Regions from separate parts of the Frankia umida genome, predicted to be linked through region 1. Evidence: predicted binding sites of a transcription regulator. Region 1 holds the regulator's gene; each other region holds the start of a gene.
What was found. The regulator LexA, encoded in region 1, represses DNA repair genes until DNA is damaged. The targets are predictions, from matches to a motif close to CGAACNNNNGTTCG.

Region 1 (10,263 bases):
TTGTAGCCCTTGGCGTAGTCGAACTTCTCCACCGCGCGGATGAGGCCGAGGTTGCCCTCCTGGACCAGGTCCAGCAGGGTCATCCCGCGACCGCTGTACTTCTTCGCGACGGAGACGACCAGGCGCAGGTTCGCCGAGACGAGCTGCTGCTTGGCAGCGTGCCCGTCCTTGACAAGCAGGGCCAGATCCCGGCGGAGATCCGCGGGGAGCTCGGGAACGGCCTCCAGCTTGTGCTCGGCGAACAGGCCGGCCTCGACCCGCTTGGAGAGCTCTACTTCCTGAGCGGCGTTGAGCAGCGGCACCTTGCCGATCTCGCGCAGGTACATGCGCACGAGATCCGCGGTGCCGGCGTGCTCGGCGGTGGCGCGGGTGGCGGCGGTGACTTCGTCGGCCGCTTCGCCGTCCTCCTCCTCGAGGAGTTCGACGCCAGCCGCGTTCAGCCGCGCGATGAGCGCCGGGAGCAGCTCGAGGCCGATGTCGGCGGCCTCGAGGGCGTCCCTCAGCTCGGAACGACTGATCTCGCCGGCCTCGCGACCGCGCGCGATGACATCGGCGACCGCGCTCACGTCAAGCTCGTCGATGTCATCGGACACGGCCGCCAGAGAGCGGCTGGTAGAGGTACGGGCAGAGGTGGCGGACCGGCGAGTACGCCGCGGGCTACGCGGGCGGTTCTCGTCGGTACGCTCGGCAAGGTCCAGGGCAGGCAGCGTCATCAGTGGCAAATCCGATGGTCGGTGCGGGTGGGACGTCTGTTTCCGTGCACAAGGGAGGCAACGAACGATGCTGCGGAACCATTCCCTGTGCAGGGCGCACCCGGACATCAGCGATCGCCGGGCCTACCGGCAGTGTAGACCCTGGCCTTCGAGACGCTGAACCCGCTGTCGCGAAGACTACCTGTCAGATCCCCTCGTGTGGCGTGTTCAGCGAACTATCTTGACCGTCTTGCGTGCCCGGACCCCCGTCGCGACCCCACATCTTCAACGAAGAGTAGTCCCATAATTACGGATGGCGAGAAATTTACGGCGACTGCCGCGCGCGCCACATTTCCGGTTCGCTACCGCCATCGAGCCGCTCCGGCGCGTGCGCCCCACCACAAGGTGCCGACAACTCCCCCGGACGGCGACCCCCACCCGGGCGCGCCCTCGCACCGTCCCAAAACTGTCCCGCCGCTGTCCCGGTGTCGTCCCGCGACCGTCTGGTCTCAGCATGTCGTCGGCGTGTCGGCGGCGCCACCCGAACCGGCCACGGTCCGCACCCGCCCAGGTAATGCGGGCCACACCCGGGGCGGCCTACCAAGGTGCACAGGGTGTGACGGCTACTCTCACACGATGGTTGCACCCAGCCTCCCGGCAGAGCTGGCGGCGCTACGCGAGACCGCGGTCTCGGTGCTGCGCGGCAACGACCTCGGCGACGTGACCCGGCCATCGCCGACGTTGTATCCGCACCAGTGGCTCTGGGACTCGTGTTTCATCGCGATCGGGCTGCGCCATCTCGACCCCGACCGGGCCGCGGCCGAGATCCTGTCGCTGCTGCGCGGCCAGTGGCCCAGCGGCATGATCCCCCACGTGATCTTCGCCGAGACCACGGACTTCTACCACGCCGGCCCGCAGCGCTGGCGCTGCGACCGGGTGACGACGACGGCCGGCGGCATGCAGAGCACCGGCGTCACCCAGCCACCGATGATCGCCGAGGCGGCGGTGCGGGTGGGCGAGGTGATGACCGGCTCCCAGCGGGCCGCGTTCTACCGCGCGCTCTACCCGGGGCTGCTGCGCTTTCACCAGTGGCTTTACGACGAGCGCGACCCGGACGACGACGGGTTGGTGGCGCTTGTGCACTCCTGGGAGTCGGGGATGGACAACACCCCGACCTGGATGGAGATCACCCGCCCGGCCGCACCACTGGGGGTCCGGGTACTGCGCCGCGTCAACGGCGACGACGCGCTCGACGCGCTGCGCCGCGATTCCAAGGAGGTCCCCCCGGACGAACGGCTGACCTCCGGCGACCTGTTCACGCTCTACCGGATCGTGCGCGAGCTGCGCCGATCCCACTACAACTTCCGCGAGATCCGGCGCACCATCGTCCCACTGGTACAGGACGTGGCGTTCAACGCGATCCTGGTCCGGGCGAACGAGCATCTGGCGACGATCGCGGCGGAGATCGGCGAGGTCATCCCGCCCCGGCTGCGCCGCTCGATCCGCCGTTCCCGCGAGGCCATCAGCCAACTGGCCGTGGACGGGCTTTACTACAGCCGCGACTTTCGCACCCACACACTGTTGCGGCACGAGACGATCGCCGGCCTGCTACCGCTGTACGCCGGGGTCGTTCCCGACGACCGGGTCGACGCGATGGTCAAGATGATCAGCTCGCCTCGGTACTGGTCGCGGTTCGGTGTGGCCAGCGTCCCGGTGGACGACCCGGCCTTCCTGCCTCGCTGCTACTGGCAGGGCCCGGTCTGGGTGAACATGAACTGGCTGATCGCCGACGGCCTGGAGCGTTACGGCCGCCTCGACGCCGCCGACGACCTGCGCCGCAACACCGTCGACGTGATCGCCGCGTCCGGTGCCATGTACGAGTACTACTCCCCCCTGGACGGCTCCGGCGCCGGCAGCAACCGCTTCTCCTGGACCGCCGCCCTGCTCATCGACCTGCTCGCCACCCAGCGCTGACTCGCCCACCCGCAGGTCTGAGCGTTTTTCTACAGGTCGGCCCCGCCGAGTCACTGCTGCGACCCGGCGGCGCGACGGCCCGGACATGACGCTGGTCGGCCGTCAGGATCGGCTGCCCGGGGACAGGCCCCGGGCAGCCGCGCGAGGACAGGCAGCGCTCAGCTGCAGCCGCTGGTGGAGCCGCACTGCTCGCAGACGTAGCAACTGCCGGCCGGGCGCATCGTCACACCGCAGGTGAAGCACAGCGGGGCGTCGACGACCGTCTGGGCGATCAGCGACTCACCGGGCGAAGCGAGACGCAGTTCCCGGGCCACGTACTCCGGCCCGTGCCCGTTCGCGTGCGCCACCCCGTTGCTGTGCGCGGTCGGGGTGGTCGGGGTGGTGGACGGAGCCTCGGTCACGATTTCCGGTGCCACCGCGGTCGGGGCCTCGTCGACGGGAGCGGCCGGGACGACGGAGGCGCCGTACTGGCCGGCGACGGCACGGGTGCGCTCGGCGGCGGTGGAGATGCCGAGCTCGGCGCGATGGTCGGCGTCGAGGTAGTCCAGGGCCAGGCGACGGAACAGGTAGTCCATGATCGACTGGGCGATCCGGACGTCCGGGTCGTCGGTCATGCCGGCGGGCTCGAAGCGCATGTTGATGAACTTGCTGACGTAGGCCTCGAGTGGCACGCCGTACTGCAGGCCGATGGAGATCGCGATGGCGAACGCGTCCATCACACCGGCCAGTGTGGAGCCCTGCTTCGACATCTTGATGAAGACCTCGCCGAGGCCGTCGTCCGGGTAGGAGCCTGCGGTCAGGTAGCCCTCGGCGCCACCGACGGCGAACGACACCGTCTGGGACGGGCGGGTCTTCGGCAGGCGGCGGCGCACCGGCCGGTACTCGACGTCGGCCGCGAGGGCGACGGGTGCCGCCTGCACGGCGCCCGCACCGGTCCCGGACGCGGCGGCGCTGGCGCTGGCGGCGGCCGCGTCCCGCCTGGCGCCCCTGACGTCCGTCAACGGCTGGCCGACCTTGCAGTTGTCACGGTAGATGGCCAGGGCCTTGAGGCCAAGCCGCCAGCCGGCGAGGTAGATCTCCTCGACCTCCTCGACGGTGGCCGTCGAGGGCATGTTCACCGTCTTGGAGATCGCACCGGACAGGAACGGCTGCACCGCGGCCATCATCCGGACATGCCCCATCGGGGAGATCGCCCGCTCGCCGATCGCGCAGTCGAACACCTCGTAGTGCTCCTGGCGCAGACCCGGGGCGTCGACGACGTGCCCGTGCTCGGCGATGAACTCGACAATCGCCTCGATGGTCTCCTCGGTGTATCCCAGGGCGCGCAGCGCCGCCGGCACCGTCTGGTTGACGATGCGCATGCTGGCACCGCCGACCAGCTTCTTCATCTTGACCAGGGCGAGGTCCGGCTCGATACCGGTGGTGTCGCAGTCCATCGCGAGACCGATGGTGCCGGTCGGGGCGAGCAGGCTGACCTGGGCATTGCGCCAACCGTGCTTGTCACCGACGGACTGTGCCTTCGCCCACTCCCTCGACGCGGCGGCCAGCACGCGGGTGTCCTCACCGTGCGCGGCGCGGACGGTGTCACTCGCGGCGGCGTGCTTGCGCACGACCCGACGGTGCGCGTCGGCGTTGCGGGCGAACCCGTCGTAGGCGCCGACGATGGCGGCGAGCTCGGCGGAACGGCGGTAGGCGGTGGCGCTCATCAGCGAGGTGATCCCCGCGGCGAGCGCCCGTCCGCCGTCGGAGTCGTACGCCCGGGCGCTGGCCATAAGCAGCGCGCCCAGGTTCGCGTAGCCGATACCGAGCTGCCGGTAGGCACGGGTGACCGTGGTGATCTCGGGCGTCGGGAAGTCCGCGAAGCAGATCGAGATGTCCATCGCGGTGATGATCAGTTCGACGGCGGCGACGAACGCGTCGGCGTCGAACGTCCGGTCCGGGCGCAGGAACTTCAGCAGGTTCAGCGACGCCAGGTTGCAGCTGGAGTTGTCCAGGTGGACGTACTCGCTGCACGGGTTGGACGCGCTGATCCGGCCCGTCTCCGGGCAGGTGTGCCAGTCGTTGATGGTGCCGTCGTACTGGATGCCCGGGTCGGCGCAGCCCCAGGCCGCGTCGGCGATCGTGCGGAACAGCTTCCTCGCGTCGATCGTCTCGATCGTGCGGCCGTCCAGCCGGGCGCGCAGGGCGAAGTCCTGACCGTCGACGACGGCGTTCATGAACTCGTCGGTGACCCGCACCGAGTTGTTGGCGTTCTGGTACTGCACCGAGGCGATGTCGCGCCCACCGAGGTCCATGTCGAAGCCGGCGTCGCGCAGCGCCCGGATCTTGTCCTCTTCCCGGGCCTTCGTCTCGACGAACTCGACGATGTCCGGATGGTCGACGTCCAGCACGACCATCTTGGCGGCCCGCCGGGTCGCCCCACCCGACTTGATCGTCCCGGCCGACGCGTCGGCGCCCCGCATGAAGCTCACCGGCCCGGACGCGGTGCCCCCCGAGGAAAGCAGCTCCTTCGACGAGCGAATCCGCGACAGGTTCAGCCCCGCCCCCGACCCTCCCTTGAAGATCAGGCCTTCTTCCCGATACCAGTTGAGAATCGACTCCATCGTGTCATCGACCGAAAGAATGAAACAGGCCGACACCTGCTGTGGTGCCGAGGTGCCGACGTTGAACCAGACCGGCGAGTTGAAGCTGAAGACCTGGTGGAGCAGCATCCAGGCCAGTTCGTGCTCGAAGATCTCGGCGTCGGCGTCACTGGCGAAGTAGCCGTGCTCCCGTCCGGCGGCGGTGTAGGTGAGCACGACCCGGTCGATGAGCTGGCGCAACGAGGACTCCCGGACCGGCGTGCCGATCGCGCCGCGGAAGTACTTGCTTGTCACGATGTTGGAGGCGTTGACCGACCAGAAGTCGGGAAACTCCACCCCGCGCTGCTCGAAGTTGACCGAGCCGTCCCGCCAGTTGGTCATGACGACGTCCCGGGACTCCCAGGTGACCTCGTCGTACGGATGGACCCCGGCGGTCGTCCGCGAACGGCGGATCCTCAGCCCGGACGGCCTGGCCGCCGCCTTGCTCGCCTTCGTGCCGCGGCTTTCGGTCATGACGCTCCTCGTGGTGTTCTTGTGCTCGTCGGCGCACTGCTTTTCGGCGCGGGCCGGCTCGCCATGACGCGGCGGCCGCGCTGTGTCTGAGATGCCCGCGCACCACCGACCGCGGCGGCTACTCGGCCGGCATCCCCGGACGGGCGGGCCGTAGCGGCATGGCGAATCGGGGCATACGGGATAAATCCACGTCGGCGGGGTCAGGTCGTCCCAGAACTCACCGGGGCGGACCGGCGTGGCGAGGTCGTGCTTCCAGAACTCGAGGTACGAGCGATGCGGGCCGCGGCGCGGTCAGCCGTGCTCGGCCGCGACCTCGATCAGGGGACCGGGCGCCCGCGCGCCGCCGCCCGGCGGGCCGGCGCCGTTCGGGCCGGTGCCATGGAGCGCGGAACGGGACGAGCCCACGCCGAACGGACCCTCGCCCGCCGGCTCGGCGGGACTGGCCGGGTGGGCGGCCTCGCGGCGGGAGGTGGATGTCTCCGCCCGCAACGCCGAGATCGCGTTCTCGAAGTCGGTGAGCGACTCGAAGGCGAGATACACCGACGCGAACCGCAGGTAAGCCACCTCGTCGAGCTCCCGCAGCGGGCCGAGAATCGCCCGGCCGATCGCCTCGGCGGGAACCTCCGCGGAGCCCGCGGAGCGCACCGCGTCCTCCACGCGCTGCGCGAGCAGGGCGAGATCGTCATCGCGCACCGGTCGGCCCTGGCAGGCCTTGCGCACGCCGGCGACCACCTTCGCCCGGCTGAACGGCTCAGCCACCCCGCTGCGCTTGACCACCCGCAGCGAGGCCTCCTCCATCGTCGTGAACCGACGCCCGCACGACAGGCAGGAACGCCGCCGGCGGATCGCCGAGCCTTCTTCGGCCTCCCGACTGTCGACGACGCGACTGTCCGGATGCCGGCAGAACGGGCACCGCACGCGTTGACGCCTCCTCAGCCCGGACCGGCACGACCACCCTCGACGCCACCCTCGACGCACCAGATGTTGTGCCCAACCCTAGCGCACCACACCATGACTGGGGCAACAACCCCCCGCAGTGCCACGCTGGGACACCCGTGCGCGGATGGTCCGCAACCGTCCGCGAGCACCGCCGCGCCGGCCGGGACCGTGGGATACCGGCAGGTCACCGCGACAACCGGCCGGCCGCCAGGCCGAGGACTCAGGGTGTTCGACCCGTCGGGGGTACCCGGCCGCCACGCCCCACCACGACTGACACAGCCCGCTCCAGCCGGCGTTCGCGACCGCGCCGACCTCATTCCAGCAGCAGGAACTCACCGGGCACGAGATCGGGCGAGGACAGGTGGTTGACCCGCATCAGCCGGTCGACCACGACCCCGGTGTCGGCATCGGGATCGAGCGCGACGGCGATCTCCCGGAGGGTCTCCCCCGCCACGACCAGATGCCCGCGCCGCGGCTCATCCGCCCGCACCAGCGACGCACGCGGCACCATCACCATGAGCGCGGCCGCGACACACAACGCGATGACCGCGACGACGACCACCCGACCCCGCCGGGTCAGCCGCAGCGGCGGCTCGGCGCCACCCCCGACCCGGGAACCCGCCACGACCCCGGATGCCGCCACGGCTCCGGAAGCCCCCACCGTGCCCCGGAACCCCATGGACGGATGGCACGCCCACCCGCCGGCGCCACCGCGCCGCTGGGCCCGCACCACCGCCAGATCGACGACCCGTGTCGCGTGGTCCACACTCACGACAACCTCCCGGAGCGAGCGGACAGGAGCCGGTTACGAACTCCCGTTCGATCGAACTACTGGTCGATTGTGACACGGACCCGCGGGGAGAGGAAGAGACACGCTCGAACAGACGTTTGAGATTCCGCGACCGTCCGGTTACCGTCAAGACGATCAGGTGTGGACCGGACGATCCCCCCCGGTCGCGGACACTGCACGCCGTGGCGAGGCTGGGCACCCCAGGTGACCGGCGATCGCGTGGAATCACGGTCCGCGATCCGGGGTTGCCATCCGGCCACTACGCGGTATGCGACGAGGAGAGCGGTAAGCGATGACCACCCAAAGCAGGGGAACGCGCCGAGGCGGTGCCCGCGGCAACGTGCGGCCCTTCCCGGACAACCCCGCGGACGCGCCCGGACTGACCCCCCGGCAGCGCAAGGTGCTCGAGGTCATCCGGGCGGCCGTGGAGCGGCGCGGATACCCGCCCAGTGTGCGGGAGATCGGCGAGGCCGTCGGGCTCACCAGTACCAGCAGCGTGGCGCACCAGCTGAAGATGCTGGAGGAGAAGGGCTACATCCGGCGCGACCCGAACCGGCCGCGGGCGATGGAGGTGCTCGGCGCCGACCGCCCGCGCCGCGCCGGTGGCGGTGGGAGCGCCGCGACGGTGGTGCCGGCGTTCCCCGGCGAGGCGCCGGCCGCCCCCGGTGCCGCCAGCGATCCGCAGGCGACGTACGTGCCCGTGCTCGGGCGGATCGCCGCAGGTGGGCCGATCCTGGCCGAGCAGGCCATCGAGGACGTCTTCCCGCTGCCGCGGGAGATCGTCGGCGAGGGCACGCTGTTCCTGCTGCGGGTCGTCGGCGAGTCGATGGTGGGCGCGGCGATCTGCGACGGCGACTGGGTGGTCGTGCGCCAGCAGCCGGTGGCGGACAACGGCGAGATCGTCGCCGCCATGATCGATGGCGAGGCCACGGTCAAGCGCCTGCGGGTGCGCGACGGCAAGGTGTGGCTGCACCCGGAGAACCCGAGCTTCAGTGACATCCCGGGTGAAGGCGCGTCCATCCTCGGCCGGATCGTCGCGGTGCTGCGCCGGGTCTGACGGGCGATGGCCGGCCGCCTGGGGGCGGCCGGCCAGTTCGGGTGGAGGTCAAAGCCGGGGTGCCCGGCCCCCGCTCAGGCGCGGAACATGTCGAGATCCGCGGCGAGCGCCGGTGAGACCCGAGCCGTCAGGCGCGTGCCGTCACCGGTGTGTTCCTGACTCAGAACCTCGCCGATGGCGTGAATCCGCGAGACGAGGTCACCCCGCGTGTACGGGAGCAGGACCGTGAGTTCCACGTCCGGATGTGGCACCCGCAGGCTCAGGGCCTCGACGAGCGCGTTGAGGCCGTCTCCGGTGCGCGCGGAGATGAACACCGCGTCCGGGGCGAGCTGGCGCAGTTCGGCCAGCACCGTCGGTTCGGCCGCGTCGACCTTGTTGACGACGATCAGCTCGGGTACGCCGCCCGCGTCGATGTCGTTGAGGACCTCCCGCACCGCCGAGATCTGCCCGGCCGGATCCGCGGCGGAGCCGTCGACCACGTGCAGGATGAGATCGGCATCGGCGACCTCCTCCAGAGTGGAGCGGAACGCCTCGACGATCTGGTGCGGCAGGTGACGGACGAACCCGACCGTGTCGGTCAGGGTGAACGCCCGCCCGTCGGGCAGGGTCGCCCGGCGCACGGTGGGGTCAAGGGTGGCGAACAGCGCGTCCTCCACCAGCACTCCGGCACCGGTGAGCCGGTTGAGCAGCGAGGACTTGCCGGCGTTGGTGTAGCCGGCGATCGCCACCGACGGCGCCTCGCCGCGGCGCCGCGACGAACGCTTGGTCTCCCGCACGGTCGACATCTCGGCCAGGTCACGACGTAGCCGGGCCATCCGCGCCCGCAGCCGACGCCGGTCCGTCTCGATCTTGGTTTCACCGGGGCCGCGGGTACCGATCGGTGCCCGACCACCGCCGCTGGCGGCGGCCCGGGACATGGATTCACCCCAGCCACGCAGCCTCGGCAGCATGTACTGCAGCTGGGCGAGTTCGACCTGCGCCTTGCCCTCTCGGGACGTGGCGTGCTGGGCGAAGATGTCGAGGATCAGCGCCGTACGGTCGATCACCTTGACCTTGACGATCTCCTCGAGCTGGCGGAGCTGGCCCGGGGTGAGCTCACCGTCGCAGATCACCGTGTCGGCGCCGGTCGCGGCGACGACCTCGGCCAGCTCCCGCGCCTTGCCCGAGCCGACGTAGGTCGCGGCGTCCGGCCGGTCGCGGCGCTGCACGAGGGCGTCGAGGACGGCCGAACCCGCCGTCGTGGCCAGGGCCGCGAGCTCCGCCATGGACGCCTCGGCCGCCCGCAGCGAGCCCGACGTCCACACCCCGATGAGCACGACCTGCTCCAGTCGGAGCTGCCGGTACTCGACCTCGGTGACATCTTCGAGTTCGGTCGCCAGGCCCGGCACGCGGCGCAGAGCCACGCGATCCGCCAGGTCGAAACCATCACCCGAATCGGCGAAGAAACCAGAAAGCGCCGCCGTATCGTCGTCGGCGAGTTCGATGAGTGATCTGTCCATAGTGGACGCATCCAGGGCGTCGGCAGGAAGTGTCATACCATCCGTTCTCAACGCGGCCCGCTGCCGCGGCATTCCGCGTCGCTTCGTTTGGCCAGGTCACGCGCGTGTGCGGCGACCATCGGAGGGGCTGCGCGACCCGCGTACCGCGGGCGGCGGTCGTCCTTCCGTCGTCTGCCAGGGTCCCACGCCGACGCGGCGATCGCGAATGGTTTCGGGC
Region 2 (10,263 bases), on a different contig from region 1:
GTTCCCGCTTCCCAAGCCGCCTCCCCCACCGCGGCGTTCTCTGATGCCGCCACTCCCGACGCGGCGTTCTCCCCGGCAGCCGGCCCATCCGCCCATGTCCCAGTCGGGTCCCGCGCAGCCCCACTCGACAGCTGGACGCTGCCGCCGTTACGCGCATCGACATGGCCGACACCACCCGTGCTCGCCGCCCGTCGTGCGACGATCGCCGCCCTCGAACCGCCGGCACCGACACCGGAGATCCGGGTGTTACAGGCCGACTGGTCGGGCGTTCGCTGCGTGGTGTGCACCCCGCCGGAGCCCCGCGACGTCCTGCTGTACCTGCACGGAGGCGGCTACAGGCTGGGCCGGGCAGCCGAGTTCACGCCGTTCGCCGCCCGGCTGGCCGCGGCCACCCGTGCCGAGGTCGTCGTCGTCGACTACCGTCTCGCGCCCGAGTATCCCTACCCGGCGGCCCTCCACGACACGGCGTCGGTCTACACCCGACTCGTGGCCGCCTCGAAGCGACCACCGATCCTCGTGGGTGATTCGGCGGGCGGGGGGCTCGCCGCGGCGCTGACGATCGCGACTGGCCGGGCCGGCACGGCCCCGCCACGCGGCCTGGTCCTGATCTCGGCATGGCTGGACCTGCACTGCACCGCGCCGAGCTACCGGTCCCGGGCCGCCCACGACCGAATGTTCTCCCTCGCGTCCGCCCGCGAAGCCGCCGACCAGTACCTTCAAGGTCATCATCCGGACGACCCGCTGGCCTCGCCCGTTCTGGGCGACGTCACCGGATTTCCCCCGACGCTGCTGTTCGCGAGCTCCGACGAGGTCCTGCTCGACGACACGATCCGCATGGCATCCGCGTTGGCGCAGGCTCGGGTACCGGTAGCAACCAGGATCATGCCCGGTCTGCCGCACACCTGGCCCAACGTTCTGCCCGACCATCCTGACACCACCGCCGCGCTGCGCACGATCGCCCACTTCGTCGACGGCTCGTCGCCACCGGACGCGAGGCCGCACGCCACACCGACGCCGCCCCTGAGCCCCTGAGCCCCTGAGCCCCTGAGCCCCTGAGCCCCTGAGCCCCTGAGCCTCCCATCGCCGCGCGCTCCCGATACGCCGATGTTCGACGGCCGCCACCAGCCCGTAACGGCATCGGCGGACAGTGGGCGAGCCAGCTTCACGCGGTCGTCCGCCAACGAGCCAGACGGCGGGAGATCCCATCGGCGAGGGAGCAGCAGCGGCGAGGGCAGGGGAGGTGCGCTGGGGATGAGCGGAGACCGCCACCTCGACGTACGCCGGCAGGTCCACCGGCGTGCCTGGGTCCGGGGGCGAATCGCGCACGGCGCCTGACACCGTTGACGCCCAGCCGATCGACATCCAACCGAGGACAGTCGACCGGGCCCCGCACCGTGGCGGCGCCGACCAGCGGCGTCGCCCGGGGCAGGATGGCTGTTCTTCGCCTGCGCGCCCAGGCACTCGCCCACGCCCCTCGAGGTATCGATGTCAGACATCCGCGCCGCGCTGGCGGCGCCCCCCAGCGACTGTTCCTTCGATCCGGACGACTGGGCGATCCTTGCCCGGCACTGGTACCCGGTCGCGCTGTCCCGGGAGGTCGGTGACCAGCCGGTCGCGGTACGCCTGCTCGACGAGCAGTTGGTCATCTACCGAGCCGGCAGTCAGGTGGTCGTCGCCCGCGACCTGTGCCCGCACCGCGGGGTGCCGCTGAGCATGGGCGTGGGTGACGGCCGTACCGTTGCCTGCGCCTACCACGGGCTGCGCTTCGGCGCCGACGGTGCCTGCGTGGCCATCCCCGCACATCCAGCCGCGAAGATCCCGGCGCGGATGGCCCTGGCGACCTGCCCGGCCGAGGAACGCTACGGGCTGATCTGGACCTGCCTGCGCCCCGACTCCGACCGGCCTCTCCCCGGTGACACCCACACCGGCGAAACCACCCCGGGGCGAGCCATCCCCGTCATCCCACGCATGCCACACTGGGACGATCCGGGATTCCAACGCGTGACATGTCCCAGTTTCGATCTGGCCGCTTTCGCCGGCCGCCAGGTCGAGGGCTTTCTCGACGTCGCGCACTTCGCGTTCGTGCACGCCGGCAGCTTCGCCGACCCGGACAACACCGAGGTACCCGAGTACACGTCGACCCCCACCGAGCACGGCTTCACCGCCGACTACTGGAGCACGGTCGCGAACTTCCCCCACGGCAGCGGACTGACCGCGCCGCCCGGGTTCCGCTGGCTGCGCCGCTTCGACGCCCATCTGCCGTTCACAGCCACCCTCGTCGTGCACTTCCCCGACGACGGCCGGCTTTCGATCATGAATGCCGCCTCTCCGGTCTCCGCCCGCCAGACCCGGATGTTCGCGCCGATCGCGAAGAACTTTGCCACCGACCAGCCCGCGCAGGACATCTACGACTTCAACGTGCGGATCTTCGCCGAGGACCGGACCATCGTCGAGGCGCAACGCCCCGAGAACCTTCCCCTGGACCCCCGGATCGAGGTGAACATTCCCGCGGACCGCAGTTCCGTCGCCTACCGGCGGGGCCTGCGCGCGCTTGGCCTGTCCCGTTTCTTCACCGCCTGAACCAGTTCCGCCCATCTCCCGACAACCTCGTCCCGTCCCCGTCGAGGCCATCGAGCCATCAGGGCGCCGCCCGGCTCCCACCAGACCGTCGAAGGGCTTCCCGCGTATGACGCACTCCCGTTCCGTCGAACCGTCGGCATCTGCCGGTGCGGGCCCGGTCGCCGCTCTCGACATCCCGTTGCCCAGCTGGGTCGACGACGAGGTCGATGCTGTCGGCGCCGCACTTCCCGACGTCGAGGACCGGATGCGCCTCGCCCTGCGGCTTGCGGCCCGTAACCACGTCGAGGGACACGGCGGACCGTTCGCGGCGGTGGTCGCCAACCCGGTCACCGGACAGATCCACGCGGCCGGGGTGAACCTCGTCCTGGCCACCGGACTGTCGACCATGCACGCCGAGGTCACAGCGCTCTCCTTCGCGCAGGCCCGGCTCGGCTCATGGGATCTCAGTGCCACGGGTGACCCGGTCGAGATCGTGGTCAACTGGCGGCCCTGTGTCATGTGCTACGGCGCGGTCATGTGGTCCGGCGTCCAGATGCTCACCATCGCCGGTGAAGGCGAGGAGGTCGAGACGCTCACCGGCTTCGACGAGGGCCCGATGCGCGACGACTGGGCCCAGCAGTTCGAGCGCCGCGGCATCACCGTACGTACCGACATTCTGCGGGACGAGGCGCTGGCCGTCTTCGCCGAGTACGGCAGTCGCAAGGATGCCGTCGTCTACAACGCCCGCCGTGGCGCCACGGTGGCCGCACCCTGACCCAGGCGATTCGCGGCTGCTCACACCGCCGTCTCCCACATCTCAGCGGGATACCGCGACCACCTGGTCGAGCCATGCGTGGAACACCCGCCGGGACCGGGCCGCAAGGTCCGGACCATGCCGCTGCGCGTCGGCGCGAAGCGTGTGCGGATCCAGCCGGTGCGCGGCGAGCTCATGGGCATGCCCGATCAACCATCGCTCGAGCTGGCTGTGGTCGGCCTCAAGATGGAACTGCAACCCCAGGACCGCGTTTCCCCATTCGAAGGCCTGGTACGGAAAACCGGGCGTCCGCGCAAGGTGCCTCGCACCGGCGGGAATCGTGAACTGATCGCCGTGCCAGTGCAGAACCGGAACATCCCCGAGCGCGCCAAGCACGGACTCCTCCCCCGCCCGGGTCAGGGTCAGCGGCGCGTATCCGATCTCCACCTGACCGGTCGACGCGACCTGGGCTCCCAACGCCCGGGCGACAAGCTGTGCGCCCAGACATACCCCGAGGGTGGGAAGTTCCAGCGCCAGTCGCCCGCCGAGCGCCTGGATCTCATCGGCGAGAAACGGGTACCGTGCGACATCGCCCACGCCGATGGGCCCGCCAAGAACGACAAGCAGGTCGGCGTCGACGACTTCTGGTTCTACTATCGGATCGATACCGGCATCGACATACCGGGTCTGGTAGCCGTGCTGTGTGAGGAGCGGGCCGAGTATTCCGAGGTCCTCGAAGGGGACGTGGCGGACTGCGACCGCGGTTCGGGGCATCGGCTCGTTCTCCCGGTTAAAAATCGGCGTACGTCTCCGGGTACACGTGATACACCTGCTCCTCGGGGGTCGTCCACACGAAATGCCCGGGCTCCGGCTGGCGGAGATCCCATCTCTTCCCCGCACCGGCAGGCATCCGATCCGCCTGATGCTTCAGACGGTGATGCGCCCGGCACTGCGGCCCCAGATTCCCCGGCTCGGTCCGGCCGCCCCGCGCCGACCCCCGCGTGTGATCCAGATCGCAGGATGTGGCGGGAAGGTCACACGTCGGGAAGACACACGTCGTGTTCCGAGCCCGGACATACCGGGCCAGCGGAGCCGACGGAAACCGGCGATCACCCACATCCAGGACCTGCCCCCGCTTCGGGGCCGTCAGCACCCGCCGCCACGTGCACCCCGCGTCGGCAGTCATCTCACGCACGATCTCCGCGGGAATCGGACCGTAACCCGGCACCTCGCCCGGATGCTGCGCCAGACCCATCAACGTCTCGAACGGAACGATCACCTGCATCTCGACGTTGACCCGGCCCCGGTCACGCCCCATCAGCAGGTCGAACAGCACATCCGCCCGACGCTGAGCGAGACTCCGCTTCTCCCGCCCTTCAGCATCCCCCCGACCGTCCGTCTGATCACCCCGCCGGCCATCCGTCCGGCCGTTCCCCTGGCCACCCGCCTGGGCGTTCCCCTGATCGTCGACTTGGTCGTCGGCCTGCTTCGCGAGCTCATCGATCCGTGTGAACGCCGCCAGCGCCTGCTCCGCCGGCAACAACGCCGACAGACGGCCCATCCCATCGGCCTCCGGATGCAACGCCACGCCCCGCTTCTTCTCCGCCTTACGCCGCCGCCGATCCGCCCCGTCCGGATCGACCTTCGCGACCCGCCGGCTCACCGCCGCACCGAACGCCCTGTGCGTACGACGGCCACCCCCGTTGCCCAGCACCGGCCCGAGGACCTCCCTGGCGTGACCATCCGCCAGATTCACCGTAAACCGATCCAATGCCGCCACCCGACCCACATCCAACACACCCTGCGCCAGGGCCACCACCGCCTCCGGCAACCGACGCACACACCGCTCCGCGAACGCCAGCTCCCGACACCCCTGCGTCGCCGCCACATTTGCCACCAACGACAGCTCATCACCCGCGAACGCCGCGAACATCCGCGGCGACCCATCCGCGCCCTCCCCCGCGCCACCCACCGGCCCACCCCGCCCCCGCGACGCCGACGAACCCGCGACCTCCACCGGCCGGCCCCGCGCGAACTGCGCCCGCACCAGCAACCGCACCGCCTCCCACCGCGCGATCACCCCCGCGATCTCACGATCCATCTCCAGACAACGACCAGGCCCCCACTCCCCGATACGGCTCCCATCGATCTCCGCCGACGCCAACAGATCAGCCGTACCATCCGACCCCTCACCCCCCACCCGCACCCGCGACGCCGCCACTTCCACGCACCTGAGAACACCAGCCACGACACACCTCCAGGCGACATTCACTGCCCGCCGGCAGAACACGTCCACCGACCGGCCGGGAAAAGAAACCGGCACGTCCACGATCATCATTTTATCGAACGCATGTTCTAATCTTACGATCGCCGGAAACGCCCGACAAGACCCGTCAGGAAAATCTGCGGAGCGGATGCGCCATCACCACTTCGCACAACCACAACACCAAGCCCGCCACCCCGAGCAGCCCCGCGAAGACCAGCCAGATCCTCAAGGAAACAGCCACGCCCGAAATCGACACTCGACAACACGACCACCAGCCACCAGCCGCTGCCGGCACTCACCAGAACCCGACAGGCTGCGTGATGGACCGAGAGCGCACTCGAAGCGAACATCAGGCAGTACATCACCGCACCCAGTCCAGCCAGTACACATTCGCGCATGCACACGACGGCGAAGAACCCGGTCGAGACAGGCCACACCAACCGCCACACGCACCAGGGCGCGACCAGTCCACACGGTTCACACCACAAAGCACCGCGCCAACGCGCGGGCTCCAGACGAAAGCGTCGGCTCGACCGCCACAGCCCGCACAGTCGAGCTGGACCCCGAGCAGGCAGCGACTTCGCCCATCGGTCCATCGGCCCAGCCGCCGAGCCGATGGACCGCCACCGCCACCGCCGGCACCGGCGATCGCGACCCACATCCGAAAGGTCCTGACAGCACCCCACGGAAGTTCTACTCTTCGTAGAAGAAGGGGGAGTCGATGATCAAGGATGTCCTGGTTGTTGGCTTCGGTCCGGTGGGAGCGGTGCTGACGGCCTTTCTCGGGCAGCGGGGCGTGTCGGTGCTCGCGGTGGACAGGGCGGCTACCACCTACCCACGTCCCCGCGCCGCCGGCCTGGACGAGGAGGTGCTGCGTCTGCTCGTCCGGCTCCCCGGGATGGCCGAGATGCTCACCGATACCCGCGCGTCGACCCGGGCGACCTTTCTCGGGCCGGACCGCCGCCTGCTGCTCGCCGCCGGGCAGGGGCAGGCCGAACTCGGCGTTCCGGTCGGTGTGTTCCTGCACCAGCCGTCCGTCGAGGCCGCGCTGCGGGCCGGGATCGCCACGCTGCCCTCGGTTGAGGTCCGGCTCGGCGTGGGCGTGCGCTCGATCGACGACGGGGCCGACGCGGTGACGGTCGGCCTGGAGGACGACACCGTCGTGCAGGCTCGCTGGGTGATCGGCTGCGACGGGGCGACGAGCACAGTGCGGGCGCTGATCGGCGTGGACTTCGTGGGCAGGACCTTCGCCCAGCCGTGGCTCGTCGTGGACGCGCGCTCGGCCGAGCCGCTGCCGGTACCCGACGACATCGCCTTCGTTCTCGATCCACGCAGGCCCGCGGTGACGATGCCGATGCCCGGTGGGCACCGCTGGGAGTGGATGATGTTCCCCGGCGAGAATCCCGAGCGGATGGCCGAGCCGGAGACCGTCACGAGCTTGCTCACACCCTGGATCGACCCGGGCACGGTCGCGGTGGAACGGGCGGCGGTCTACACGTTCCACGCCCGCATGGCGAACCGCTGGCGGGTCGGCAGGGTCCTGCTCGCCGGCGATGCGGCGCACACGATGCCGCCGTTCGCCGGCCAGGGGCTCGCCTCGGGCATCCGGGACGCGGCCGCGCTGGCCTGGCGGCTGACCGAGGTCCTCGCGGGACTACGGGATCCGGATTCACTCGACGACTACGAACGGGAGCGCCGTCCCCAGGTGGCCGCGATCACCACCCGGGCCATCCGGGCCGGTCGGATCGTGCAGACGACGAGCCCGGTCCGCGCGGCCGCGCTGCGGGCCGCGTTGCGCACAGCGGCCCACGCTCCGGGGCTCGGCCACGCCCTGCGCTCCGGCGCCGCACGACCACGGACCCGGCTCCCGAAGGCCGCGCGGCCGCGGCGGGCGCACGACGGGGGCCGCTGGGCCGGGCGGGTGCTGCCCAACCCGTGTATCCGGACCGAGGACGGCCGAGTCTGCCGGCTTGACGACATACTCGGGTCGTCCTGGGTGCTGCTCGGGCTCGGCGACGATGCTGGAGTCGCGCTGACGCCGCAGGTCCGGGCCTGGGTTGACCGCCGCGGCGGTACGACCCTGACCATCGGCCACGCCGTGTCGGCGGACCGGGACGATCAGCGTGCGCGGTCCGGTCCGGTCATCGTGGATCTCGACGGCACGGTGCTGCGGATGCGCGGGCGTTCCAGACAGCCCCAGGTGGCAGTGGTCCGGCCGGACCGTTACCTGCTCGGTGTCTTTCCGTCGTCACGCCTCGAGGACGTACTCACCTCGGCGTCAGGCGTTGGCGTGACCGGCTGAAGCAGGGCGCGGACCAGATATGTCTCGGCGAACACACGCTTGTCGGGCAGGCTGCGGCTGCTCCACGGCGGGGCCATCATGGCGCCGCCGGCGGCGATCAGCCACCGTACGGCCTCCCACAGGTCGAGGTCGGCGCTCAGCTGGCCGCTGTCCTGCCAGCGCAGCAGCAGCGGCTCGAGACGCTTGTAGACAGCCTCGACGATCGGCTCCGTGGCCAGTGGCAGGGAGTCGCCGCTGGCCCGACCACCGGCGGCGAACAGCGCCTCGGTCAGCGCATCCCCGTCGATGAGGCTGGTGCCCCGCACGAACACCTCGACCAGGGTGACGCGTGCGTCGTCCGGATGCGGCAGGGATTCCAGCGCCACGTCCATGGCGGTGTCGACCCGATCGAGCAGGACGGCGAGAAGCAGCTCATCGCGGCTGCGGAAGTACCGGTAGACGGTGGAGCGGGAGACACCGGCCTCCGTGGCGACCTCCTCGATCCGCATCCGGCTCGAGCCACGCCGGATCACGCAGCGCCCGGCCGCGGCCACCAGACGTCGGCGGGCCTCGGCGTCGTCGAGCAGCGCGCTCTCGCTGCCCCACCAGCCCTGACCGCGCCGCGGGCTCCGCGCACGGTGTCGGTCCTGCGCAGCGTGTCGGTCCTGCGCAGCGTGTCGGTCCTGCGCAGCGTGTCGGTCCTGCGCAGCAGCGTGCCGATCCAGCGCCTGGTGTCGGTCCCGCGCGGGATGCGGGCCCTGGGGGACCGGGTGGTTGTGGGCTCGCGAGGGCGGGTCGTCAGGCGGTTCCGCGTCCGCACCGGGTCGGGTCATGCTGACAGCATTGGCCGATGCCCCGGCCGCTCGGCAGGGCGGGGGTCGGTAACCGCGAGCGGCCCGCGACACGGTGGGCCCACCGCCGTTCGGTGCGCAGATCGCTCCCGTCGGCATGGCTGTCTCACGGCGACACACTATGGCATGGTTGTCTCGCCCTACTCAAGGTCGATCGTCCGGATGTGATCGCCTGCCGGACGTGCGAAAGGCGGCACCCCATGGTCAGCACACGAGCAGCTCTGCTGTTCGGCCCCGGTCAGGATTTCAAGATCGAGACGGTCGAGATCGACAATCCCCGCGCGGGCGAGGTCCTGATCGACGTCAGAGCCTGTGGTCTGTGCCATTCGGACGAGCATGCGCGCTCGGGCGCGATGCCGATGCCGCATTTCCCGATGATCTGCGGGCATGAGGGTGCCGGTGAAGTGCTCGAGGTCGGGCCGGACGTCACCTCTGTCAGCCCCGGTGACCATGTGGCCATGTCGTTCATCCCATCCTGTGGGCGGTGTACGTACTGCCTTTCGGGCCGGGCGTTCCTGTGCAACGACGGCGCCAAGCTGTTCAACGTCGGGATGATCACCGATGGGCGGATCGCGCACCGGTTGGGCGACGAGGCCGTGGCGCGCTACACCCAGATCGGCGCGTTCTCCGAACGTCAACTGCTCGCCGAATCGACCATCGTGAAGATCGACCCGGAGGTGCCGTGGACGGTCGCCGCGCTGGTCTCCTGCGGCGTCGCGACCGGATTCGGTTCCGCGGTCAACCGGGCGGAGGTCAAGCCCGGCGACGCGGTGGCCGTCCTTGGCCTCGGCGGGATCGGGGTCAGCGCCGTGCAGGGCGCACGGATCGCCGGCGCACGGCTGATCTTCGCCGTCGACCCGGTGGAGTTCAAGCGCGAGCAGGCGCTGCGTTTCGGGGCCACGCACGCGTTCGCGTCCATCGAGGAAGCCGCCAACGCGATCCGCGAACTGACCGCGGGCGCCATGTGCCACTCGGTGATCTGCGCGTTCTCCGTGATGACCTCGGACCTGCTCCAGCCCGCGCTCAGCCTGACCGGCAAGGACGGCACCTGCGTGATCACGTCGGTGGCACCGTTCGGTCAGAAGGTGGCCGATCTCGACCTGTTCACGTTCGCGATGACGAACAAGCAGATCCGCGGCTGTCTGTACGGCTCGCAGAGCCCGCGCACGGCGATCCCTCGGCTGCTCGACCTCTACAAGGCCGGCACCCTGAAGATCGACGAACTGATCACCAGGACGTACACCCTCGATCAGGTCAACGACGGTTACGCGGACCTCGAGGCCGGTCGGATCCTGCGTGGGGCGATCACCTTCGAGGACGCACCTCGGTAGTTCCACGCGTCGGGCACCACGACGGACGCCCCGTCCACCAGCGGGTTCACGGCTGGCGGACGGGGCGTCCGTGGAAACTCACCGGTCAGGCAGCGGCGGAGGCCGGCGCCTTCTCCTCGCGGCCAGCGCCGAAGTAGGCGGCCTCGACCCGCTCGGGTTCGGCAGCGAGTTCCGCCGCCGGCGCCTGCAGGACCAGCGCACCACGGCTGAGCACCGCCGCG
Region 3 (10,263 bases), on a different contig from region 1:
TGGTCGCGGCATCCCTGGGCGCCTCCGTGACAGTTGTTGACTCGGACGGCATCGGTGGCGCCTGTGTGCTCACGGACTGCGTTCCTTCGAAGGCGCTCATCGCGACCTCGGAGACCATGACAAATCTCGCACTTGCTCCGGGTCTGGGTATCCGCCCGCACGGTCCCGGTGTGACTGCGGACACCTCGAGCCCGGCGGTCGCCTGGGGGATGCCGAGCGGCTCGGATTCGGGTACGCCCGCTCTCACTCCACCCGAGGTGGTCGGAGTCGACCCCGTGCAGGTCTACGAGCGGGTCCGGGAACTCGCCAAGGCGCAGTCCCTGGACATCGAGCGGCGACTCGAACGCGAGAAGGTCGAGATCGTGCACGCCACCGGTCGCCTCGTCGGCCCGCATGCGATCGAGGCGAGCAACGGTGAGACCTTTGTGGGCGACGTCGTGCTTGTCGCGACGGGTGCCGCACCCCGAATCCTGTCCAGCGCACAGCCGGATGGTGAGCGGATACTTACCTGGCGTCATCTCTACGACCTCAAGGAAATTCCGGAGCATCTCGTCGTTGTCGGCTCCGGGGTGACCGGCGCCGAGTTCGCAAGCGCGTACCGGGCTCTGGGCGCGGAGGTCACCCTGGTGTCCTCCCGAGATCGGGTCCTGCCGGGTGAGGACCTCGACGCGGCCCGGGTCATCGAAGACGTGTTTGTCCGCCGGGGAATCGAGGTGCTCAATCGTTCACGGGCCTCCTCGGTGCGGCGGATAGGCGACGGAGTCATCGTCGAGCTTTCTGATGGTCGGACCGTTGCAGGTAGCCACGCTCTCATGGCCGTCGGTTCCGTGCCGAGAACGCGGGATCTTGGCCTTACTGACGTGGGTGTGCGGCTCGGGCCGGGTGGCCACGTCGGTGTCGACCGGATGTCGCGTACCTCGGTACCCGGTGTCTACGCCGCCGGCGACTGCACCGGTGTTCTGCCACTGGCCTCGGTCGCGGCCATGCAGGGCCGAATCGCCATGTGGCACGCACTCGGTGAGGCGGTAAGCCCGCTGCGGCTCGGAACGGTCTCCTCGAACATCTTCACCGAGCCCGAGATCGCGACCGTGGGCATGAGCCAGGTCATGAAGGACGCCGGCGCGGTCGCCGCGGAAGTAACCACCGTGCCACTTTCGCGAAACCCCCGCGCCAAGATGATGGGTATCCAGGACGGCTTCGTCAAGCTCTTCTGTCGACCCGGAAGCGGCAGTGTTCTTGGCGGTGTCATCGTGGCGCCACGGGCATCCGAGCTCATTCTCTCCGTGTCTCTTGCCGTTGAAAACGGGCTCACGGTCGACCAGATCGCCCATACGTTCTCCATCTATCCTTCGCTCTCCGGCTCGATCACCGAAGCGGCGCGGGTCCTGCGACCACGTGACTTCTTTGCTGGATTCGACAACCCTTCCTGAGGCGTGGCTTGGGCGCCTGTAGTCCTGGCTCCTGAAGAACCGCACTGGGTCCTGAAGGGCCGTGGGGGCTCCTGAAGAAGCGCGGGTGGTGCACATCATCGTCAGCCAGCATGGCGGAGCTGGGCGTGGCGCCATGCTGGTTATCCGATGGCCTCCTCAGCATAGGCGAGATTTTCCCTGAGATCCACCATCGGTTGGAGTCCATTTCCCTCGACCGTGTGGTCGCCATTTCCTCGAACTTGCAGTCGGGCCGTGTGGGACGGCCAGGATTTGGATTGCCGCTGGTGCTGTGGTCGTAGTGTCAGATGGAGTCGCGTGCATAGCCTCAAGTGTGATCGGGGGTTGCCAGGCGGCCGGTCGGCATCTACTATTCGAATGTACGTTCGATCATCGAGTCTGGAATCCGGTCCTTGTGCCGGCTCTCTCTTTCCGGTTTCTGTGGTCCGGTATCTGCTGTCGTCATCTTTTGAATGGGGGCTGTGATGGTGACGGGAACACGTGCGGCGCCAGCAGCGTCGGATGAGGAGGAGCGGGCGTGGTTGGCATCGGTGGAGGTCGGCGGTCGCCGGGTGGCGGATCTGATGGATGTGGACTGTCTCGCGTGGGATGAGGAGGTCGGGCGGCGGGTGGCGCGGGCGGAAGCGGAGCGCCTGCTGGTCCGCGCGCGCCTGACCGAGCTGCGCCCCGCTCCGGTGGATGCGGGGACGTCGCAGGGGCGCGGCGAGCAGCCCGGTGGTGGTGCGCAGGGTGGCGGCGAGCAGACCGGCGCCGGCGGGATGTGGGCCGAGCCGGGCCGGTGGGGCTACGACGAGTTCGTCGGCGAGGAGGTCGCGCTCCGCGCGCGGCTGTCACCTTCCGAAGGTGGGAGGCAGACGGCGTTCGCGGTTCGGGTTGTACGGCGGCTGCCCGCCGGGGTGAAGGCGCTGTGGGACAGGCGGATCGATCTGGCCCGTCTCGTGGCGTTGGACCGGCTGACCGCCCCACTCGACGGCTCGCTCGTCGCGCAGGTTGTCGGCCCGGTGTTGGCCAAGGGTGGCCGGCCGAGCCTGAAGGCGTTCGAGCAGGCGGTGCGCCGCCGGGTCCTGGTGGTCGATCCGGATGGGGCGGCGCGGCGTCAGAAGGCGGCCGAAGGTACCCGGCGCGTCGAGGCACGCACGGAGCCCGACGGCATGGGCCGTCTGGCGATGTTCCTGCCCGCGCTGCGCATGCTGGCGGTGTGGGCGCGCATCGACCGGCTGGCCCGGCAGGCTGGTACCGGCGACGCTCGCAGTCTCGATGTGGCGTACGCGCTGCTGATGGGCGAAAGCCTGGGCCGTGTCAACCTGGAGATGCAGGTGATCGTCCCGGTGGAGACGCTGCTGGGGCTGGCGGAGCGCCCAGGTGAGATCCCTGGATACGGGCCCGTCCCAGCGGAGATCGTTCGGGAGATGAGCCAGGACCCGCGGTGCACCTGGCGGCAGATGCTGACCCGGCGGGAGACCGGAGAACTCGTCGGTCTCGGGCGTCGCCGGTTTCCGCCCGCCGCCCTGGCGCGGCATGTGCGAGCGCGCAACAGCCAGTGCGTCCTGCCGGGCTGCAACACCCCCGCGGGCAGCAGCGATCTTGATCACACGGTGGCCTGGTTCGACGGTGGGCTCACCGAGAACGGCAATCTTGCGCCCCTCTGCCGCAGACACCATCGGATGCTGGGTCGCTACAAGCAGCGGCCCGACCAGGCGTCGGAGCACGGGGCGAGACAGCGGTGGCTCGTCGAACAGGGCGAGCCCGGTCACATGACGTGGACGACCCCTACCGGGGGCGAGTACCACACGCACCCTGACAACTACACAGAGAGGTAGTGGCGGGCGGCGGGCGGCCTCAGCCCGCTTCCTGTGGGTCATCCGGTGGCGGGAGGACGGGCGGGAAGCCGTGCTGTTCGAGGCGCCGGTTGCGGAAGTAGCTGCTGGTGGCGAAGCCAAGACCCAGACCTGCGGCCAGGAGGAGCCCGACGGCGATGCCACGAACCGCCGGCTGGCCGGGAAGCAGCGCGAAGACCACGGCGAAGGGCAGGAGAAGAAGGGGCGGGCGGATGGCCTGCCGGACCCGCCACCCGGGCCCGGTCAGATCATGCGAGACCCACGCGCGGTACGTCGGCGGCAACGTGCCACCGAGAAGGTAGTGGATTCGGCCGGTCAGTGGCGGCCGGTGTGTGCCAGCACCTGGTGTGCCAGCACCGTCCACCGCCGTAGCCCCATCCCGACCGCCCACCGGCGGGCTGTCCTCACTGCCGCTCATACCCGCAGCTTACGAAGCGGCCAGGCGGAGCGAGGACAGCGACCGGCGAACAGGTGGCATCTAGTCCTTGATCTCACAAAGGACAGCCCCGCTGGTGACAACCGAGCCGACGGCCGCGGCGAGATCGGTGATCTTTCCGTCGCGGTGGGCGTTGATCGGCTGCTCCATCTTCATCGCCTCCAGGACGACGATGAGGTCGCCGGTCGCGACCGTGTCACCCTCGCTGACCGCCACCTTCACGATGGTGCCCTGCATGGGGCTCGTCAGCGCGTCCCCGGTGACCTTCGCGGCCGCGGCCCCGCGGGAGCGTCGCTTGGGTGCCGCGCCCCTGCCGGTTCCCGTGGCGGCCGTCGCGGCGCCGAGGCCGGCCGGGAGCACCACTTCGAGGCGCTTGCCACCTACCTCGACGACAACGGTCTGCCGTTCGGGTGCGGTGGTGTCCGCGTCGGTGCCGCCGGTGAACGCGGGAATGGTGTTGTCGAACTCCGTCTCGATCCACCGGTTGTGGATGCGGAACGGTTCCGCAGTGTCATCCGGGGCGAAAGCCTGATCCCGGACGACGGCGCGGTGGAACGGCAGGGCAGTCGCCATGCCGTCGACGACCATCTCGTCGAGGGCGCGCCGGGCGCGCTCGAGCGCTTCCTGGCGGGTGGCACCGGTGATGATGAGCTTGGCGAGCAGCGAGTCGAACGCGCCCCCGATGACGCTGCCGCTCTCGATTCCGGTGTCCAGCCGCACGCCGGGGCCGGCCGGTGAGACGAACGTGGTGACGGTGCCGGGCGCGGGCAGGAAGTTACGCCCCGGGTCCTCACCGTTGATCCGAAACTCGAACGAGTGGCCGCGGGGAGCGGGATCGGTGAAGTCGAGGGCTTCGCCCTCGGCGATCCGGAACTGGGCGCGAACCAGGTCGACACCGGAGACCTCCTCGGTCACCGGGTGCTCCACCTGCAGGCGCGTGTTGACCTCAAGGAAGCTGATCATGCCGTCGCGGGCGACCAGGAACTCGACCGTGCCAGCCCCCACATAGCCGGCCTTGCGGCAGATCGCCTTCGAGGCGTCATAGAGCGCGGCGAGCTGCGTTTCCGAGAGGAAGGGCGCCGGGGCCTCCTCGACCAGCTTCTGGTAGCGCCGTTGCAGCGAGCAGTCACGGGTGCCGACGACGACCACATTGCCATGGGTGTCCGCGAGCACCTGGGTCTCGACATGCCGTGGCTGGTCGAGGTAACGCTCGACGAAGCACTCGCCGCGGCCGAAGGCGGCAACCGCCTCACGCACGGCGCTGTCGAACAGCTCGGGCAGTTCCTCCGCGGTCCAGGCGACCTTGAGACCCCGCCCGCCACCACCGAACGCCGCCTTGATCGCGACTGGCAGGCCGTACTGGTTGGCGAACTCGATGACCTCACCGACTCCCGCCACCGGATCGGCGGTGCCAGGTGCCAGCGGGGCGCCGACCTCCAGCGCGATGTGACGGGCGGCGGTCTTGTCGCCGAGGCGTCGGATGGCCTCGGGCGGCGGGCCGATCCAGGTGAGGCCGGCGGCGATCACAGCCTCGGCGAAGTCGGCGTTCTCGGAAAGAAAGCCGTACCCCGGATGGACGGCGTCGGCACCCGATGCCTTACAGACATCCAGAATCTTGTCGATACGCAGGTAAGAGTCGCCGGGAGTGTTCCCGCCGAGGGCGAAAGCCTCGTCGGCGACACGCACGTGCAGTGCGTCGATATCCGGTTCCGCGTAGACCGCGACGCTGGTGTATCCGGCGTCGCGGCAGGCACGAGCCACCCGGACCGCGATCTCACCTCGGTTGGCAATGAGGATCTTACGCACGCTGCTCCCGTCCTCTTCCGGCCTGCCTGATGTTAGGCGAGTCGGTCCGCGCTGCTCGCTGTCGTTCAACCCTGATGTGATGCCACGGACATGTCACGTGAGTGATGGCATCCGCTCACCATCCCGCGCGGGTGCGCACACCCGGGCTCAGCCCGGAAAGACGCCACGCGCCTGCTCCAACGTGGAGTGGTCCGCGGTGGCCCTGCGTGGGATCGGCCCACGGGGACCGGACGGGGGGCGGCGGCGGTGCGGCGGCGGTCGCCTGGGCCGCCAGCAGCGCCACCACCGCGGCGATCTCCTCCGGAGTGGCGTTTCCGCGGATGAGCCGAAGCGTCGGCCGATCCGGCTGCCCGTCCTGGTCCTGGGCCACGTTCCTCTCCCTGCTCGACGTGTACCGGCGAAAACGCCGGCGCTGGAGTGCACGCGTCGTCGTCGCGACGCTCGGTCCGTGCCCTAGAGCGGGATGTTTCCGTGCTTCTTCGGCGGCAGCGACTCACGCTTGGTGCGCAGCAGCCGGAGCGCCCGGATGATGGCACGGCGCGTCTCCGACGGGTTGATCACGGCGTCGAGGTAGCCACGTTCCGCCGCGATGTACGGAGTGGCGAAGTGATCGGTGTAGTCCTCGATCAGCTCGGCACGGCGGGTGTCCGAGGACTCGGACTTGGCCAGCTCGCGACGGTAGATGATGTTGACAGCGCCGCGGGCACCCATGACCGCGATCTCCGCGGTCGGCCAGGCCAGGTTGATGTCGGCCCGCAGGTGCTTGGAGCCCATGACGTCGTAGGCGCCGCCGTAGGCCTTGCGGGTGATGACGGTGACCTTGGGGACCGTCGCCTCCGCATAGGCGTAGATCAGCTTCGCGCCGCGGCGGATGATTCCGTTCCACTCCTGGGATGTACCCGGCAGGAAGCCCGGCACGTCGACGAGCGTGAGAACGGGAATGTTGAACGCGTCGCAGGTGCGGACGAAACGGGCGGCCTTCTCGCTCGCGTCGATGTCCAGGGTGCCGGCGAACTGCATCGGCTGGTTGGCGACCACGCCGACCGAACGGCCGTCGATCCGGCCGAAGCCGACGATCAGGTTCTGTGCGAACTGCGCGTGGACCTCGAGGAAGTCACCGTCGTCGGTGAGTCGCTCGATGATCAGGTGCATGTCGTACGGCGTGTTGGGCGAGTCCGGGATGAACGTGTCGAGATCCGGATCGAGCTCCGCGTCCAGGTCGTCCACGGGCTCGTAGGCCGGTGCCTCCTCGAGGTTGTTCGAGGGGAGGTAGGACAGCAGGGCCCGAGCCAGCTCAAGGCATTCGGCCTCGTCCGCGGACTGGAAGTGGGCGACACCGCTGCGCGAGTTGTGGGTGGTGGCTCCGCCGAGCTCCTCCATCCCGACGTCCTCGCCGGTGACCTCCTTGATGACGTCCGGGCCGGTGATGAACATGTGGCTCGTCTGGTCGACCATCAGAGTGAAGTCGGTGATCGCGGGGGAGTACACCGCGCCGCCCGCGCATGGGCCCATGATCAGGGAGAGCTGGGGGACGACACCCGACGCCATGACGTTGCGGTAGAAGATCTCGCCGTACAGACCGAGGGAGACGACTCCCTCCTGGATGCGGGCACCGCCGGAGTCGTTGAGGCCGACGACCGGGGAGCCGGTCTTGAGCGCCAGGTCCATGACCTTGACGATTTTCTCGCCGAAGACCTCGCCCAGGCTGCCGCCGAAGACGGTGAAGTCCTGGCTGAACACGCAGACCTGCCGGCCCTCGACCGTGCCGTAGCCGGTGACGACACCGTCCCCGTACGGACGGTTGGCCTGGACGCCGAAATCATGTGCCCGGTGGCGGGCGAACGCGTCGGTCTCCACGAACGAGCCGGGATCAAGGAAGGCCTCGATCCGCTCTCGTGCCGTCATTTTGCCCTTGGCATGCTGCGCATCCACGGCCCGCTGGGATCCAGCGTGGACAGCCTCATCGTTCACACGCCGCAGTTGAGCAAGTCGCCCTGCGGTGCTGCGCGGGTCGGGAGCGGAATCCTCAGCGGACACGGGAAGAGCCATAGGCCGCAGCGTACGACCCCTGCGCGTCCACGCGCTCGAGACATGTGGAGTTGATCTCATCGATTGCGCTACTTCGCTCTGACCAGGGCCGTCCGGTCGTATCGCGCGTCACAGTATGCGCGTTTTGCTGTCGTCGGTGGTGCTGGAACAACTAGGGGGGTGGCTTGCCGGCGGGGACCGTCAGAACCCGGCCCGCGGCCGCCGATGGGTGGGCGTGGCACGGTCGCTTCTGTCACGCTGTGCCGGTGCACGTGCCTTCGGATGCCATCAGTCCCGATGCCCCCGTCGCCCCACGCGCGTCCGACGGGGGAGCTGCCCGGGTAAGCGCGGCGCCGAAGCGCATCGCGGACGCGACGCCGGCCCGTCCGCTGCTTGATGCGCCCCGGCTGGCGGACTTCCTCTCCGCGGCCGGCACCGACTTCGGGCTTACGGTCGTATCCGAGATCGACTCCACGAACGCCGCCCTGGTGCGGGTGGCCCGCGCGCAGACCGCCGCCACGGCACCCACCGAGACCAGCCCGACCAGTCCGACCGAGGCGGAGCTTGCCGAGGTGGGCCGCCGGTGGCGGCAGGTGGACGCGCCGCGTGGCCATGTGCTGGTCGCCGAGCGGCAGGTGGCGGGTCGCGGTCGGCTTGATCGGAGCTGGGAGTCGCGGGTCGGCGCCGGGCTCACCGTGTCGCTGCTCGTGCGTCCCATGGTTGAACCGGCGCGCCTGGGCTGGTTGCCGATGGTGGTGGGCACCGCGCTGGTGTCAGCGGTGCGCCGGGTGACCGGCGTCACGGCCTCGCTGAAATGGCCCAACGATCTGCTCGTTGACGGTGCGAAGCTCGCCGGCATCCTGGTGGAACTGGTGCCAGCCCCGGCGATACCGCCCGCCGCGGTGATCGGCTTCGGTCTGAACGTCCACGCGCAGTCCGACGAGCTGCCACCACGGTCGACGAGCCTGAGCCTGTGCGGCGCCCCCACGAGCGCGCTCGACCGCACCACGCTGCTCGGCGAGCTCCTCACCGAGCTCGCCGGCGCCCTGGTCCGGTGGGAGCGTGACCCGATGTCGGCCCGCGCCGACTATCTGGCCGTCTGTGCCACGATCGGTCGCCGGGTGCGGGTCGAACTGCCTGGCGGACGGACTCATCTCGGCACGGCGATGGACGTGGACGCCGAGGGGCGACTGGTCGTCGACGGCCACCCCTTCAGCGCGGGAGACGTCGTCCACCTGCGCTGACCGGGCCGGCAACGTGGGGGCGAAGCGGGACGCGGGCCGGTCAGGCGGGATGCGGGTGGCCAGGAAGCAGGCCCGCGAGGTTCGGCGATCTCGTTTGGTGAGCCCGGTGGGCAACGCGCGGGAGGGTCACGTGTGGTCCGATGAAGGAAGGTGCGACGATCGTCGGCGTGGCGTTTCCCGACGATATCCTCGCCCCGGACGAAGAGGTGGTCGTCCACCTCCATCCGCACTGGGTCAGTCTGGTCGGTCCGGCACTGTGGACGGTGGCGGCCCTGCTTTTCGCGGTGCTCGGTGTCTTCTTCGCGCCCGGTGGCTTTCTCCAGAAACCAATCCAGTACCTGGTGCTGATCGTGGCGTTGGGCCTCATCGGCTATCGGGGTGCGCTGCCCTGGCTACGGCAGCTGACCACGCACTACGTCATCACCAGCCAGCGCCTTGTGGTGCGCGAGGGTCTGCTGACCCGGGCCGGCCGCGATGTTCCGGTTTCCTGGCTCGTCGGCACGACCGTCCAGCAGAGCCTGTTCGAGCAGTGGGTGGGCTCAGGGCGACTCGTCGTCGAGACGGCTGGCCAGCGGGGCCGGATCACGCTGTCCTGCATGCCGCATGTCGAACGCATGCAGGAGATGCTGGCCGAGCTCGCCGCGCCCTATCAGGGGCGCGGCTCAGGTGATCCTCGGCGGGGCGGATGGAATCCCGGCCAGTGATCGGCGGCCAGCGAGCGGCGGCGGATCGGCGCCAGCGGCGGGCGGCGCGCCGCGGAGCGTGCGGATCAGATCGGGTCGTAGACGCGCCACCAGGCGAGGAACTGGTCGGCGTCGGGTAGCTCGGCGGTGAAGCCGAGCCGGGAGTCGTCCACCGTCCAGTAGACCGCGAAACGGCCAGGGGTGACCCGGCAGACGAAGCTGCCGCGGCGGTGGGCGGTCCGTGCCCAGCGTTCCACCCCGCTGCGGCCGTGGGCGCAGGTGGTACCGGGATCGGAGCCGGTCAGTCCGACCGAGCGTTCGCGCAGGTCGGCCTGGAGAGCTTCGGCGGTCCCGTAGCTGATGACGGACAGCTGCTCGGGTGCGCTCGCCGCGGTGGAGCCGCCCGGTGCGCAGCTCACCGCCGCCACCACCCCGTCCCCGTCCCGCGACGCCGAGCGGCAGTCGGTGACGGTGAAGGGGAGCAGCGCCGCGACCAGGTCGGCGTCGGCCGGCTCCAGGCTCGGCGTGGACGTCGCACCGGCACCCCCCGCGGTACCTGTCACCGAGGGGGGTGCGGTGGTCGAGTCATCTCGGTCGCCGTCCGAACCGCCACCGGCTGTGACAGCCACGACGATGCCGACGGCCGCGAGGACGAGGACGAGGACGACCCCCATGGCGATGAGCATCCTGCGCCGCGGAGGACCGGGTCGACCATCCTGATTCGCACCGGGCCCGGGTTGTGAGGGGCCCGGGTCCTCGCCGGCACGCATCTAGTGGCGC

Region 2: a site for LexA is predicted at 5,657-5,670, ahead of MXD59_RS15400 (HNH endonuclease signature motif containing protein). Genes of this name have one in related genera too.
Region 3: a site for LexA is predicted at 1,803-1,816, ahead of MXD59_RS19675 (HNH endonuclease signature motif containing protein). Genes of this name have one in related genera too.

The regions. Positions count from the first base shown of each region.
Region 1 covers NZ_JALKFT010000008.1:171,500-181,762, reverse strand. The annotation lists gene MXD59_RS10800 (RNA polymerase sigma factor) at 1-713, opposite strand, end outside; gene MXD59_RS10795 (amylo-alpha-1,6-glucosidase) at 1,329-2,666, shown strand; gene MXD59_RS10790 (vitamin B12-dependent ribonucleotide reductase) at 2,825-5,761, opposite strand; gene nrdR (transcriptional regulator NrdR) at 6,053-6,679, opposite strand; gene MXD59_RS10780 (LysM peptidoglycan-binding domain-containing protein) at 7,014-7,472, opposite strand; gene lexA (transcriptional repressor LexA) at 7,783-8,547, shown strand; gene hflX (GTPase HflX) at 8,622-10,082, opposite strand.
Region 2 covers NZ_JALKFT010000014.1:115,584-125,846, forward strand. The annotation lists gene MXD59_RS15380 (alpha/beta hydrolase) at 178-1,032, shown strand; gene MXD59_RS15385 (Rieske 2Fe-2S domain-containing protein) at 1,486-2,580, shown strand; gene MXD59_RS15390 (nucleoside deaminase) at 2,687-3,334, shown strand; gene MXD59_RS15395 (glutamine amidotransferase) at 3,377-4,087, opposite strand; gene MXD59_RS15400 (HNH endonuclease signature motif containing protein) at 4,104-5,414, opposite strand; gene MXD59_RS15405 (bifunctional 3-(3-hydroxy-phenyl)propionate/3-hydroxycinnamic acid hydroxylase) at 6,301-7,881, shown strand; gene MXD59_RS15410 (TetR/AcrR family transcriptional regulator) at 7,803-8,693, opposite strand; gene MXD59_RS15415 (NDMA-dependent alcohol dehydrogenase) at 8,912-10,042, shown strand; gene MXD59_RS15420 (ATP-binding cassette domain-containing protein) at 10,128-10,263, opposite strand, start outside.
Region 3 covers NZ_JALKFT010000024.1:20,922-31,184, forward strand. The annotation lists gene MXD59_RS19670 (NAD(P)H-quinone dehydrogenase) at 1-1,430, shown strand, start outside; gene MXD59_RS19675 (HNH endonuclease signature motif containing protein) at 1,979-3,268, shown strand; gene MXD59_RS19680 (DUF5313 family protein) at 3,288-3,704, opposite strand; gene MXD59_RS19685 (acetyl/propionyl/methylcrotonyl-CoA carboxylase subunit alpha) at 3,765-5,528, opposite strand; gene MXD59_RS19690 (acyl-CoA carboxylase subunit epsilon) at 5,644-5,898, opposite strand; gene MXD59_RS19695 (acyl-CoA carboxylase subunit beta) at 5,982-7,577, opposite strand; gene MXD59_RS19700 (biotin--[acetyl-CoA-carboxylase] ligase) at 7,823-8,800, shown strand; gene MXD59_RS19705 (PH domain-containing protein) at 8,968-9,504, shown strand; gene MXD59_RS19710 (hypothetical protein) at 9,570-10,157, opposite strand; gene MXD59_RS19715 (hypothetical protein) at 10,254-10,263, opposite strand, start outside.